3 regions of the [Clostridium] saccharolyticum WM1 genome follow, and region 2 is predicted to be linked to each of the others. Evidence: riboswitches for the same ligand, from Rfam matches in the RefSeq annotation. Region 2 holds a riboswitch; each other region holds the start of a gene.
The links. Region 2 has a riboswitch for thiamine pyrophosphate ahead of CLOSA_RS04995 (thiamine-binding protein). Riboswitches for the same ligand answer to the same signal wherever they lie in the genome.

Region 1: another riboswitch for thiamine pyrophosphate. It lies ahead of thiT (energy-coupled thiamine transporter ThiT); the one in region 2 lies ahead of CLOSA_RS04995 (thiamine-binding protein).
Region 3: another riboswitch for thiamine pyrophosphate. It lies ahead of thiC (phosphomethylpyrimidine synthase ThiC); the one in region 2 lies ahead of CLOSA_RS04995 (thiamine-binding protein).

What each region holds. Positions count from the first base shown of each region.
Region 1 covers NC_014376.1:3,509,292-3,514,152, reverse strand. The annotation lists gene CLOSA_RS16390 (cyclodeaminase/cyclohydrolase family protein) at 1-558, shown strand, start outside; gene CLOSA_RS16385 (bifunctional 5,10-methylenetetrahydrofolate dehydrogenase/5,10-methenyltetrahydrofolate cyclohydrolase) at 572-1,426, shown strand; gene thiT (energy-coupled thiamine transporter ThiT) at 1,485-2,156, opposite strand; TPP riboswitch at 2,183-2,281, opposite strand; gene CLOSA_RS16375 (DMT family transporter) at 2,592-3,017, shown strand; gene CLOSA_RS16370 (helix-hairpin-helix domain-containing protein) at 3,120-3,872, shown strand; gene CLOSA_RS16365 (response regulator transcription factor) at 3,894-4,595, shown strand; gene CLOSA_RS16360 (GNAT family N-acetyltransferase) at 4,751-4,861, shown strand, end outside.
Region 2 covers NC_014376.1:1,051,199-1,056,059, forward strand. The annotation lists gene CLOSA_RS04980 (FeoB-associated Cys-rich membrane protein) at 42-179, shown strand; gene CLOSA_RS04985 (transcriptional repressor) at 234-752, shown strand; gene CLOSA_RS04990 (HD-GYP domain-containing protein) at 776-1,414, shown strand; TPP riboswitch at 1,482-1,595, shown strand; gene CLOSA_RS04995 (thiamine-binding protein) at 1,660-1,956, shown strand; gene CLOSA_RS05000 (ABC transporter permease) at 1,925-2,683, shown strand; gene CLOSA_RS05005 (ABC transporter substrate-binding protein) at 2,771-3,781, shown strand; gene CLOSA_RS05010 (ABC transporter ATP-binding protein) at 3,877-4,620, shown strand; gene CLOSA_RS05015 (MerR family transcriptional regulator) at 4,760-4,861, shown strand, end outside.
Region 3 covers NC_014376.1:3,933,936-3,938,796, reverse strand. The annotation lists gene thiE (thiamine phosphate synthase) at 1-204, opposite strand, end outside; gene thiM (hydroxyethylthiazole kinase) at 191-1,078, opposite strand; gene thiW (energy coupling factor transporter S component ThiW) at 1,092-1,646, opposite strand; gene thiC (phosphomethylpyrimidine synthase ThiC) at 1,704-3,011, opposite strand; TPP riboswitch at 3,139-3,246, opposite strand; gene trpA (tryptophan synthase subunit alpha) at 3,297-4,070, opposite strand; gene trpB (tryptophan synthase subunit beta) at 4,063-4,861, opposite strand, start outside.

The sequences.
Region 1 (4,861 bases), 2.2 Mb from region 2:
GCGGCGGGCCTTGGCGGAGCCATAGGAGCGTCTCTGGGAGAAATGGTGGTGAATTTAACCCTTGGCAAAAAGCGGTATGCCCATGTGGAAGAAGACATGCAGTCTTTCCTTGAAAAGCTGGAAGTTTTAAAAAGCGAATTTTTAAGACTTGCAGATGAAGATGAAGTGGTATTTGCTCCCCTGGCGGCCGCATACGGCCTTCCCGCTGGTACGGATGAAGAAAAAAAGCATAAGGATGAAGTCTTGGAAACCCATCTTTTGGCTGCCACCCTGGTTCCGCTCACGGTTATGGAACGGGCCCTGGAAGCCCTTGATATCATGGAGGTTCTGGCGGAGAAGGGAAGCCGGCTGGCTGTCAGTGACGTAGGCGTTGGTGTGCAGTTCATCCGATCCGCTCTGTTAGGAGCAAAGATGAATGTATCCATCAATACAAAATCCATGAAACAGCGGGAAAAGGCCGGACAGCTTCAGGCCCGGGCGGATCAGCTGGCAGAGGATGGGATCAGAAAGGCAGACACCATTTATGCAGGAGTAGAAACTGCGCTAAAGGCAGAATGAGGAGGAGCAAGACGTGATAACCTTAAAAGGGGCAGATGTGTCTGCAAAAATCAAAGAACAGGTGGAAGGTCTTTTGACGGGAAGGACGGGAAGGACTCCTAAGCTTGCCATTGTACGGGTGGGAGAGCGTCCTGACGATTTATCCTATGAGCGGGGTGCTTTAAAGAGGTTGGAAGGCTTTGGTCTGGCTGGGCAAAGCTTCCCATTTTCCCAGGACATCACAGATGATGCGTTTAAGAAAGAATTTGCAAAAATCAACGATGATCCGGATATTGACGGTATCCTTCTTCTGCGTCCTTTGCCAAAGCAGATAAAGGAAAAAGACATTATCCATATGATTCATCCGGAAAAGGATTTGGATGGGATATCTCCGGAGAACATCGCAAAGGTATTTGCCGGAGACGATACAGGTTTTGCTCCATGCACGGCGGAGGCGGTGGTGGAGGTTTTAAAGGCCAATGAGATACCTTTGACTGGTAAGAGAGTTGCAATCGTGGGCAGAAGCATGGTAGTAGGACGCCCCTTATCCATGCTGATGCTAAAGGAAAATGCAACGGTTACCATCTGTCATACCCGAACAGAGAACATAAAGGAAACCTGTAAAAATGCCCAGATTCTTGTGGCAGCCGCCGGCCGTGCCAGAATGGTTGATGTTTCTTATGTTGGACAGGATGCCGTGGTAGTGGATGTGGGAATCAATGTGGATGAATACGGAAAACTTTGCGGGGATGTGGACTTTGATTCCCTGGATGGGACTGCTTCCATGGCAACTCCAGTACCTGGGGGCGTTGGAGCAGTGACAACGGCTGTGCTGGCCAGGCATCTGGTGATGGCGGCTATAAAAAATAAAACAAGAGAGATAATATAGAAAAACAAAACAAGCGATATGGGAGCTTTCCGCTCCTTCCATACCGCTTGTTTTTTCGTTATCCGTTTACCGCCTGCCGCTTCACCTGCCCAATGGCTCCCAGTACAGGAGGGAAATACAGGATCACAACGGTTACGATCAGTTCCGGCAGAATATAGGTGGCGTTATAACCTAGAGTATAAATCATTGGGTTCATGCCTTCCGGCGTATAGGAAGCAAAGAATATATAACCCGAAACCACATGGCATAAGTAACGTCCCGCAACACCCGCCGTATATCCGGTCACAAGTCCGTGCTTTTTATTGCGGAACAGTCCGGAAAGCCCCAAAGCGCCGAAGGCCAGGGGATAGTCAAGGAGAACCTGGAGGGGGGCAAAGATATATGGCTCTGTAATGAACTGCAGGATTCCGTAAGCAACCCCGGTCATGATCCCGGCCCTAACGCCGTAAACATAGCCGATCAGGCAGATGAACAGCATGGAAAAAAGTGTGATGGAGCCTCCGAAAGGAAGAGCGGCAAATTTGATAAAGGATGTTACCATAGCCAGAGCCATGGCGCCTGAACAGTAAACAAGCTGGCGGGTCTGCAGCTTATTGGATTTGGATGATGATCTGCCAAAAAGAGGAAGAGTGAATAAAATGGCGGCAAATAAAACGATCATCAGCAGGTATCCGGCCGGCTGTAATAAGTACTCTTCGTTTTCCGCAGAGTAAGTAAGAAAAAATGACATAAAAAAACCTCCTTTGTGTGCGCAGGAGGGGACTACTGATGCTTCCTTACGCCGGCATTATCCGGTTCAAGTAGTGAGGGTTCGGTTTCTACCAATCTCAGCCAAAGGCTCCCCTAGCGTGTGTGAATTTCTATAATTTTTCTGTGAGTATAGCGCAAAAACCAAGGCTTGTCAAGCTGTATCAGGTTACTTTTAATTCTGTCCCGGAGTTTTCATTTTGCAAAAGGAACGTAGTTCTGAAATGCAGATGCTTCTGAATGGATGAACTGTGATCCAGTTGTTAATTCAGTATAAAAATGCAAATAAAGCACAACCTAGGGAAAGAAGTAAGGTTGGATAACGGGTGTTTTGACCTTGGGTTTTAGAATCAGGCGGATATGGCCGCATATCGGCCTGATTCATGAGATACAATATAGAAATATGGAGGTTGTTTGAATGACAGGCTTTATCATAGCTCTTATATCCGGGGCACTTATGAGCATTCAGGGGGTGTTTAATACAGGCGTAACAAAGCAGACCAGCATGTGGGTTTCCACAGGCTGGGTGCAGCTCACCGCATTTTTAACCTGTATCATCCTGTGGTATTTTTCCGGCAGGGAAAACGTTTCCGGTCTTTTTGACGTACAGCCCAAATATCTGCTGCTGGGCGGCATTATGGGTGCCTTCATCACCTATACGGTAGTAAGGAGTATGGCGGCCCTGGGGCCCGCCAAAGCGGCCCTGATCATAGTGGTTTCTCAGATCATTGTGGCTTATGCTGTGGAGCTGTTCGGTTTATTTGGTGTTGAAAAGGTGGGATTTGAATGGAAAAAACTCATCGGTGCAGTTGTTGCTATCATCGGAATCATGATATTTAATTAATTTGGAAATAGTGCTTGTATTTACCTATTTCTTTAGGTAGAATAGTAACATAGGCTGAAGATGGTATCCTTTTTTGGAGATTTTTGTAAGAGGAGGGATATCATGAAGTACCAAAAAGTAAAAATCGCCCTTATTGCTTTGTGTATTTTGGCGGCGGGCTTGTGCTATGGCATGAACAGTAGCCGGGAGGACAGAACCCCCGGGATCTCTTTGTCAGAGGCATCGGCTTTCCCTTACGGAGAGAATGCCGCAGGAATTCCCGCAGCAGATGATGGCAGTCCGGCAGATGGCAATCCGTCAGGAATCGGTGTCCAGGCAGCAGGCGGTGCCGAAGTTTCCGGTGGGGCCGGCCAGTCGGCATCAGAGGCGGCAGAGGACAGCTTGGAAAGTGCAGGAGAGATTATTGCCCTGCCTTTCTATGTACATATCTGCGGAGAGGTGGTTTCTCCCGGTGTTTATGAGCTTCAGGAAGGAAGCCGGGTTTTTCAGGCGATTGAGAAGGCTGGGGGATTCACAGACCAGGCCGAGGCAGAATATTTAAATATGGCAGAGCGGGTTTTTGATGGCATGAAGATCCAGGTCCTTAATAAGGAAGAAGCGGAGGCTGCAAGGACCCGGGGAGAGCTTTCTTTGCCGGCAGCTGCTTCCTCAAAGGCGCTGAAAACCAAAGTGAATTTAAATACGGCTACCAAAGAAGAACTGATGACCCTGCGGGGAATCGGAGAAGCCAAGGCTGACGATATCCTTAAATATCGGGAAAGCCGGGGCGGATTTCAGAAAATCGAGGATATTATGAAGATATCCGGCATCAAGGATGCAGCGTTTCAAAAAATTAAAGAGGACATATCGGTTTAAAATAGAGGACAGAGGTGTAGTATGGCAAGCGTTTTAGTAGTGGATGATGAAAAACTCATCGTAAAGGGAATGAGATTCAGTCTGGAACAGGACGGTATGGAAGTGGACTGTGCCTATGACGGAGAGGAAGCCATTAATCTGGCAAAGCAAAAAGAGTATGATGTAGTTCTTTTGGATGTCATGCTTCCCAAATATGACGGGTATGAAGTGTGCCAGGCCATCCGGGAATTCTCCGAGATGCCCATCATCATGCTGACGGCTAAGGGCAATGATATGGATAAGATCCTGGGTCTGGAATACGGCGCCGACGATTATATTACAAAGCCGTTTAATATTCTTGAGGTAAAGGCCAGGATCAAGGCCATTATGCGACGGAATTCCAAGAAGAATAAACGGGACAGCCAGGATGACAGCCAGGTGGTGATAGCCGGGGATTTAAAGCTGGACCGGGACAGCAGGAGAGTTTTTATTGCTGAGAAAGAGATTAATTTGACTGCAAAGGAGTTTGATCTTTTAGAGCTTCTTACCTGCAATCCAGGCAAGGTTTACAGCAGGGAGCAGCTGCTTACTTATGTATGGGGAAATAAGGCGATGGATACGGGGGATGTCCGGACGGTAGACGTTCATGTTCGGCGTCTTCGCGAGAAGATCGAACCAAGTCCCAGCGATCCCAAATATGTGCATACCAAGTGGGGCGTAGGATATTATTTCTGCAAGCAATGAAGCAGATGCGGGAATGTCTGTATCTGGTGAATGCTGCGGGGCTTTGCCCCTTGCATCCAGTAAAAAGAGGAGGATTTCAGACGGGTAACCGGAGAAATCCGCCTTTTCTTTAAATTTTGGGAAAAGAGAAATTTAAAAGACGGAGAAATGATGGAATGGAATACAGCATCAGAAGCGTAAGAAAAGAAGACATAGACCGGGTGGCCGAGGTGGAGGCTCTCTGCTTTCCGAAGGAAGAGGCAGCAGGACGGCAAGCCTTAGAACAG
Region 2 (4,861 bases):
TGTATCTTCCATGCAGGCTCCAATAATAAGGAGGTACTTATATGGGAACACTGGTAGTTTTAATTGTGGTAGCCGGTCTGGCTGCATTGGCAGTAAGAAGCATGATCCGTGATAAAAAGAACGGAAAGTCCATTCAGTGCGGTGGTGAATGTAAAAATTGCGGAGGGCACTGCCATTAATGAGGCGGCCGCCGGAAAAGATGTCTAACCCCCAATATACCTGTAAACGGAGGCATGCAAGTGGAGAAACAAACGAACATCAATGAGAAAAGAAAAGTGCCTGACTCCAGAAGCTATCACAGGACAAAAATGCAGAAAGAGCTGATCATTGAAAAGCTGAAGGAAAGAGGCTGCAGGATCACAAAGCAGCGCTGCACGCTGTTGGATGTCATACTGGAACACGAATGCTCCAGCTGCAAGGAGATCTATTATAAGGCAACAGGCGTGGATGATACCATCGGTGCCGCGACCGTTTACCGGATGGTCAATATCCTGGAAGAGATCGGAGCCATCAGCCGGAAAAATATGTACAAAATCGTCTATTCGGAAACCTGCCCGATGGAAGAGGCCTGTACCGTGGTTCTGGACGATGAAACGACTTATCAGCTTTCGGCTAAAAACTGGAACCAGGTGGTTCAGGCAGGGCTTACTGCCTGCGGATATCTGGAAGGCCAGAAAATTTCTTCTATAATAGTAAAACCCTGTGAATGTGAAAAAGCTGATTGCATTTCGCATGGAGTTAGCTATAACTAACTTAAGAAACGAGAATAGAAACTATGGATAGCGGACCAGAATATGAATTATGCACAGGCGGCGTGGATTATCATGAAATCATCCAATGCATTGTAAGCGCATTGGATGCCAAAGACCCCTATACCGCGGGGCATTCTCAAAGGGTGAGCGATATGGCGCTTGCCCTTTTGGAGTTTTTAAGTCTTGATAAAAATGAGATAGAAAAGATACATATCGCTGCCCATCTTCATGATATCGGGAAGATCGGAATTCCGGATTCGGTATTAAATAAGCCGGATAAGCTTTCTGAGGTAGAGTGGGAGGCCATGAAAAAGCATCCCAGGATTGGTGCTGATATTCTAAGTAAATCCCGGCATTTAAAAGAACTGAAGGATATTGTCCTGTATCATCATGAACGCTTTGACGGAAAAGGATATCCGGAAGGCCTGAAGGGAGATGAGATTCCTCTGGGAGCGAGGATCATCGCTGTCTGCGATTCCATTGATGCCATGACTTCAGACCGGGGATATCGGAGGGCTTATTCTCTGGAACACTGTTATGAAGAAATCAAAAAAAATCTGGGAGCAATGTATGATCCGGTTCTTGGGAATCTGGCACTGATGCATTGGGATCAGGTGACTGAAACCATACGCAGATTAGAAGGGAAACTATCGCCTCAGTAACTTGGAGCATCTGCTGTTCCGGGAAGGCGGGATTGACATTCCTGATTCCCTGATGTATACTTGCTATGAAAACTGAAAGGGGTGCTGGAGAAAGTCCGGCTGAGAGTAAGCAGAATTGCTTTAAACCCTCTAACCTGATCTGGATAATGCCAGCGTAGGAAGCCTTCAGGCTAAGCCTGTTCACCCGCCCGGATATCCGGGCGGGTTTTCTTAGTTTATATCATCACACAAAAGGAGAGAAAATTATGAATGCAAGCGTAGCGATCCAGACACTGCCGGAGGCAAAGAACGACGAGGAGCTGATCCGCATCGTTGACCAGGTGATCGATTATATCCGGAGTACCGGACTGAACTATTATGTAGGGCCTTTTGAAACTGCCATTGAAGGAGATTACGATGAGCTGATGGATATTGTCAAGGAATGCCAGCACATTGCCATCCGGGCAGGAGCGCCTTCTGTTGCCGCCTATATTAAAGTTACCTACCGGCCGGAAGGAGAGGTGCTAACGATTGAAAAGAAAGTCACAAAGCATCACAAGTAGGCTTTGGTCCTGGTCTGCGGTCCTTGGGCTTTTGATCCTGTGGCAGGGGATCACCGCTTTTGGTCTTGTGGACCGCTTTCTCCTCCCGTCTCCCATAAGCGTTGGAAAGGCCTTTGTAACGGAATTTCCCATACTGGCCTGCCATGGGGGAATTACCCTTCTTGAAGCGTTTTTAGGGCTGTTTCTGGGTGTGGCGACGGGCTTTGTAATCGCCGTAGTCATGGATCATTTTAATGGTCTTTACCGGGCCTTTTATCCGCTGATCGTCCTGACCCAGACGGTTCCAACCGTTGCCATTGCACCCCTTCTCGTATTATGGTTCGGATACGGCATGGTCCCAAAGGTGATCCTGATCATTCTGACCACCTTTTTCCCCATTACCGTAGGCCTGCTTACGGGATTTAAGTCGGTAAATCCCGATGCAGTGAATCTTTTAAGATCCATGGGAGCCGGAAAAATGAAAATATTCCGGTATATCAAGCTTCCCGGAGCCATGGGGCAGTTTTTTGCAAGCCTGAGGATATCCGTTTCCTACGCAGTGGTGGGGGCGGTCATCTCCGAATGGCTGGGAGGCTTTGGCGGACTGGGGGTTTACATGACCAGAGTGAAAAAATCCTTTGCCTTTGATAAGATGTTTGCGGTCATTTTTCTAATATCGGCTGTCAGCCTTCTCCTCATGAAAGGCGTGGACTTGCTTTCAAGAAAATGTATGCCATGGGAAGAGTGAAATATAAATCAAACATAAGAAATATTGGAAGAATCCCCTTCCTGGGATTTTCTTGCGCTTTAAGAAGCTGAAAGGAAAGAAGAAATAATGAAAAATACAGGTTTGGCAATTTTAACTGCGGCAGTCTTGGCCGCTTCCCTGACTGCCTGCGCAGGAAATGGGAATCAGGCAGTAAATATGGAAACATCGGATTTGAAGAAGGTGACCTTTGTCCTGGACTGGACTCCCAATACCAATCATACAGGGCTTTATGTGGCAAAGGAAAAGGGATATTTTAAGGATGCAGGGCTTGAGGTAGACATCGTCCAGCCGCCGGAAGACGGAGCCGAGGTACTGGTAGCTTCCGGAAAAGCCCAGTTTGGCATGTCCTTTCAGGATTCCATGGCACCGGCCCTTGTAGGGGAAAATGCTCTTCCCATTACAGCGGTAGCTGCAGTTATACAGCATAATACTTCCGGTATTATTTCCAGAAAAGGAGAGGGATTGGCATCTCCAAAGGGAATGGAAGGAAAGAATTATGCCACCTGGGATCTTCCGGTGGAAAAGGCCATGGTCAGGGACGTGGTAGAGGCCGACGGAGGTGATTTTTCCAAGGTACAGCTGGTTCCCAGCACTGTCACGGACGAGGTTTCCGCCTTAAAGTCAAAAACAGTGGATGCCATCTGGATCTTCTATGCATGGGCAGGCGTGAAGATGGAAGTAGAAGGCCTTGAAACGGACTATTTTAAGTTTGCTGATTTAAATCCGGTCTTTGATTATTATACTCCTGTGGTTATCGCCGGAAATGAATTTCTAAAGGAGGATCCGGAGACTGCCAGGGCCTTTTTAAGCGCCTTGAGCAAGGGGTATGAAGATGCCCAAAAGAATCCGCAAGAGGCTGCACAAATCTTGCGGAAGGCTGCTCCGGAGCTTGATGAAAAGCTGGTGATGGAAAGTCAGAAATACCTGGCGGACAAGTATCAGGATGACGTAGATGTATGGGGATACATTGACCCGGTACGGTGGAACCGGTTTTATGAATGGCTGAATGAAAACGGCCTTTCAAGCCCTGAAATTCCGGAAAATACCGGTTTTACCAATGATTTTCTGCCTCAGTAAGCAGGGAAAGCCATTCACTGTTCGTCAGATGCAGGAATGCCGCATTCCTGTCAATGGTTTATTTTTTACGAAATAGAAAAATTCAGGAGGTACCCATGGCACAGCTTAAGGCAGAAGGCATTACAAAATCCTTTGAGACAAGAACAATACTTAAGGGAGTATCCCTGGAGCTTGGGGAGGGGGAACTGGTATCACTTCTGGGAGTCAGCGGTGGTGGTAAGACTACCTTGTTTCATATCATCGCCGGCCTTTCCCTTCCAGATGAAGGACATGTGTATCTGGATGGAGAAGAGATCACCGGAAAGCCGGGGTATGTCAGCTATATGCTGCAAAAGGATCTTTTGCTGCCCTACCGCACCATTGTGGATAATGTTGCGCTTCCTCTTCTCATCAAAGGCATGAAGAAAAAGGAGGCTAGGGAAAAGGCAGGAGAATATTTTAAGCTCTTTGGCCTGGAAGGGACGGAAAGACAGTACCCTTCCCAACTGTCCGGCGGGATGAGACAGAGGGCGGCCCTATTAAGGACCTACCTGTTTTCAAACTCCGTGGCTCTCCTTGACGAACCTTTTTCTGCCCTTGACATGCTGACAAAGAGAGGCGTTCATGAGTGGTATTTAAAGGTTATGGAGGATATCCGTCTTTCCACACTTTTTATCACCCATGATATTGATGAAGCCATTCTTTTGTCAGACCGCATCTGCCTGCTGACCGGGTCTCCAGGCCGGATTACAAAGGAAATCATCATTAATGAACCAAAACCCAGAACAAAGGATTTTAATATTTCGGAAGAATTTTTAAGGTATAAAAGAGAGATATTAAAGCATTTGGAAGGAATATGAGATTCGGCGGGCTTTTTGAGTCCGCTGTTTTTTTATCCTGTCATGTGAAGAAATTGTCAAAAACCTTATTGTAAGTATCCAGTTTATTTTGTATAATAAATACAGAAACAATCATGGTTTACTGCGGAGATTGATGGATATGATAAAATTGACAAATTTTAATGTTAAAAAAATGACGATTGGGGAAATGGCAAAAATTAACCGGATATCAGAGCAAACCCTGAGGCTCTATGACCGGGAA
Region 3 (4,861 bases), 1.8 Mb from region 2:
CGGGATCCCGTAACGCCTGGTAATCTGGCGGACCATAAGGGCCTCTTCCAGAAATGCGTTTTTATCCATGTGCTTTTCACGGAGCTGGAGAAGGGTCACCCCGGCAGAAAGAGCTTCTTCGATCTGGGCTGCTAAGGTTTTTTCTCCTGTATATGCCTGGTCTGTTACCGCATACAGGAGCAGCATGTCTTTATGAAACTTCAATGTTAATCCCTCCTTTTAAGGTGCTGTCATTAAAAAGGCTTACCTCGTCAATAAAGCAGCAGCGGAAGCTGCCTGTACCGGCCTGGAACGTTTCTGCTTTTTTAGCCGCCCGCTCCCCGCAAAGGCCGGCGGCAGCCGTGGCAAGAGCGGCTGCCTGGAAAACGGCGTGCTGGGAGGAAGCAGGCCCGGCGGATGCCGCATAGGCGGCAATGATACCGTCCAGCATACAGCCGCTGCCCGTAATGCGGGCCATCTGGGGACAGCCGTTCCTGATCAGCCAGGCTTCTTTTCCGGAAGCCACGATATCAATGGCTCCTGTCATGACGGCCACAGCCCCGGTTGCAGCACTCAGTGCCCTGGCTGTTTCCTTAAGAGCCTCCAGGGTATCTTCTCTTATTTCATCTGAAAAAGAAGCATCAACTCCCCGGGCGGAGGAATCAGAGCTGTTTCTGCTTTTTCCATTCTTTCCGGTCAGTTCCTTTAACAGGACCCGAAGCTCTGACGCATTTCCCCGGATAACGGCAGCCCTTACCTCTTTTAAAAGGGAAAGAGCCATTTCGGTCCTGTAACGGGATGCACCAATCCCCACCGGGTCAAAGATGACGGCGTGGTTTCGCCGGTTTGCTTCCAGCCCGGCTTTTATCATTGCGTCTTTTGTAGTCTCTTTGGGGGTTCCTATGTTTAAAAGAAGACAGTCGGACAGGGCAGATATTTCCGAAGCTTCTTCCGGCTGGTCCGCCATAATGGGAGAACCGCCGCAGGCCAGAATGATATTTGCCACGTCTCCTGCCGTCACATAATTGGTGATGCAGTGGACGATGGGCCGCTTTTCCCTGACCAGCCCGGCCAGGGAATCATGAAACTTCCTATTCATATTCAGCATCCCCCTATTCGTTGATCAGCCGTTCAAAATAGGAGAACAGGCCAAGGCGGCGCAGCATTGCCAGTAAGACCGCAGCCAGTATGGTTCCAGCCAGGGTGCTCATGAAAAACGGAGCGACAAAGAAAAAAACGGCAACATCTTTTCCCATGAGAAGGGCTGCCACCGGATAGCAGAGCAGCCCTCCGATGAGCCCTGTCCCAATCACTTCCCCAAGATAAGCCGGCAAAAGCTTCCTGGTTTTTTGAAACAGACAGGCCCCGAGAAATGCACCTGCCATGCTTCCGGGAAAGGCCAGCAGGCTTCCGGTCCCCATAAGATTCCGTATAAGAGAAGCAGAGAAAGCCATGGAAACGCCGTAGACAGGTCCTAAGAACACTCCTGCCAGGACATTAGCCAGATGCTGTATTGGAAAGCATTTAGACGCACCCACCGGAATGGAAAAGCCGGAGAGGGCTACCGTAAGGGCTGTCAGCATTCCGCTGACCACCAGCTTTTTCACCCGTACCCTGGAGGCATCAGAAGAATTGCTGCAAATAGTAGGTGATATTCGATCATTCATGAAAATTCCTCCTGTATATGTAATTTTAAATTTTCACAATCCATAATCCATAATCCATCATTCATCATAGATATTAACAATTTCCCCGTCCAAAATCCGGTTCATATTTTTCATGGCGCAGAAATTGCCGCACATGGAGCAGGTATCTTCTTTTTCCGGTTTTGATGCTGCCCGGTAGCGTCTGGCTTTTTCCGGGTCAATGGATAACTGGAACATGGCTTCCCAATCCAGCCGTTTTCTGGCGTCACTCATCTTATGATCCCACTCCCTGGCGCCCCTGATGCCTTTGGCAATATCAGCCGCATGGGCAGCAATCCGGGCGGCAACGATTCCTTCTTTCACATCAGCCCCATCCGGCAGCTTCAAATGCTCTGCAGGGGTCACATAGCAGAGAAATGCCGCTCCGGCAGCCGCCGCCACCGCTCCTCCGATGGCAGCGGTGATATGGTCATATCCCGGCGCAATATCTGTGACAAGCGGTCCCAGAACATAAAAAGGAGCACCCTTGCAGATGGTCTGCTGTATTTTCATATTAGCGGCTATCTGATCCAAGGGCATATGGCCGGGGCCTTCAATAATTACCTGTACATTTTTCTCCCATGCCCTTTTTGTCAGTTCCCCAAGAGTCACCAGCTCCTCAATCTGGGAAATATCGGAAGCATCTTCAATGCATCCCGGCCGGCAGGCATCTCCCAGGCTTAAGGTGACGTCATGCTTCTGACAGATTTCCAGAATGCGGTCATAATGCTCATAAAAGGGATTTTCCTCCCCGGTCATCTCCATCCAGGCAAAGATGATGGACCCACCTCTTGAAACAATGTTCGTCAGCCGTTTGGCTTCCTTGAACCGTCTGGCCGTCTGCTTATTGATTCCAACGTGAATGGTCATAAAGTCCACCCCGTCTTCCGCATGCATTTCCACGATCCGTATCCATTCCTCGGCGGTGATTTCCCGAAGGGGCTTGTGATAATAAACCACAGCATCGTAGATCGGAACCGTGCCAATCATAGCCGGACATTCCCCTGTCAGCTTTCTGCGGAATCTCCGGGTATCGCCAAAGGAGCTTAAATCCATAATGGATTCTGCCCCCATAAGGACCGCATCTTTTACTTTTTTAAGCTCCATGTCCAGGTCATTTAAATCCCTGGAAGTTCCCAGATTCACATTGATCTTTGTTTTCAGCATGGAGCCGATCCCGCTGGGCTTTAAACAGGTGTGGTTCTTGTTGGCAGGTATGGCGGCTTTTCCTTCCGCCACCAGCTCCCGCAGCTTATCCGGCTCCCATTGTTCCTGCCCGGCGACTGCCATCAGTTCCTTTGTCAGAATGCCTTTTCTAGCGGCATCCATTTGTGTGGTATAATTCATTTTTTTCCTCCTTTTGATTGACACGGGTGAAACATACAAAGGGTATTTCCCTTCGTGAACGGAGGGATTGCAAGGGCTTTTGGAAAAGAAAAAGAGCCCATACCAACAGGTATAGGCTCGGAAATATACAATCATCCCATATAAATCCCTACGTTGGCATTACCCAAATCAGGTTATAAAGGTCGAAGTTGATGACTTCCTCTCAGCCCGCCTACGAGCTCCCTCTTGTGGCACTAGTGTAGCATTCCCCTTTCTTCTTGTCAAGGAAAACATCCGTACCCGGCTTCAGCCGGTGATGGCAGCTTTCATTTCCCTAACATAATCGCAGACCGGAACAACACAGTCCTTTCCATATTTTGCTGCGATTTTCACAATGGCACTTCCCACAATAACGCCGTCTGCGTATTTGCTCATTTCCCTTGCCTGATCCGGCGTGGAGATGCCAAAGCCAATGGCGCAGGGAATATCCTTTGTCTCCTTTACCAGGGCGACCATTTCCCTAATGTCCGTGTTGATTTCTGTTCTCACCCCGGTCACGCCCATGGAGGAGACACAGTAGATAAATCCTTCCGATGCTGATGCAATGGCCTGTATGCGCTCCTTTGAAGTGGGGGCTATGAGGGAAATCAGTTCCACCCCGTATTTCCTGCAGAAGGGAAGCAGTTCCTCCCGTTCCTCAAAGGGCATATCCGGCACGATCAGGGCATCAATGCCGCTTTCTGCCGCATTTTTTATAAACCTCTCGCTTCCATAGACGAAAACAGGGTTGATATAAGTCATAAAAGCCAGAGGAACATCGGTTTTTTGACGTATCCGCTTTACAGAATCAAAAAGTTTATCTGTGGTAACTCCGGAAGCCAAAGCCCGCATATCCGCTTCCTGGATCACGATCCCCTCTGCAATGGGATCAGAAAAGGGAATTCCAAGCTCAATGAGATCCGCTCCGGCCTGTGCCATGGCAGGAACCAGTTCTTCCGTGATGGAAAGGTCCGGATCCCCTGCCGTAATAAATGGGATAAATGCCTTTCCCTTTGAAAATACTTCGCTTACTCTACTCATAGATTTCTACCCCCTTGTAACGGGCGATGGCTGCCACATCCTTGTCGCCCCGCCCGGATAAATTGATGACTATGATACTGTCCTTTCCCATGGAAGGTGCGATCTTTCTGGCATAGGCGACCGCATGGGCGCTTTCAATGGCCGGAATGATCCCTTCCAGACGGGATAAGTATTCAAAGGCTTCCACAGCCTCCTGGTCCGTAACAGAGACGTAGGCAGCTCTTCCCGAATCATGGAGTGCTGCGTGCTCCGGCCCGATGCCCGGATAGTCAAGTCCTGCGGAAATGGAGAATACAGGGGCGATCTGGCCGTATTCATCCTGGCAGAAATAGGACTTCATGCCGTGGAAGATTCCAAGAGAGCCTGTGGTAATGGTAGCCGCGTGCTTTCCTGTTTCAATGCCGTGCCCTGCGGCCTCGCAGCCCACCAGCTTTACGGAAGGTTCATTTACAAACTCATGGAAGATTCCCATGGCATTGCTTCCTCCGCCCACGCAGGCGATCACCATGTCAGGAAGCTTTCCTTCCGCTTCCTTTAGCTGTGTACGGACCTCCTTGCCGATGATGCTCTGAAAATCCCTTACAATGGTGGGAAAGGGATGAGGTCCCATGACAGAGCCTAAGACATAATGGGTGTCAGCCACCCGGCTGGTCCATTCCCTCATAGTCTCATTGACTGCATCCTTTAAGGTCTGGGTACCGCTTGTTACTGTGTGAACCTTTGTACCTAAAAGCTCCATACGGAATACGTTTAAGGCCTGACGGTCCGTATCCTCCTTTCCCATGAAGACC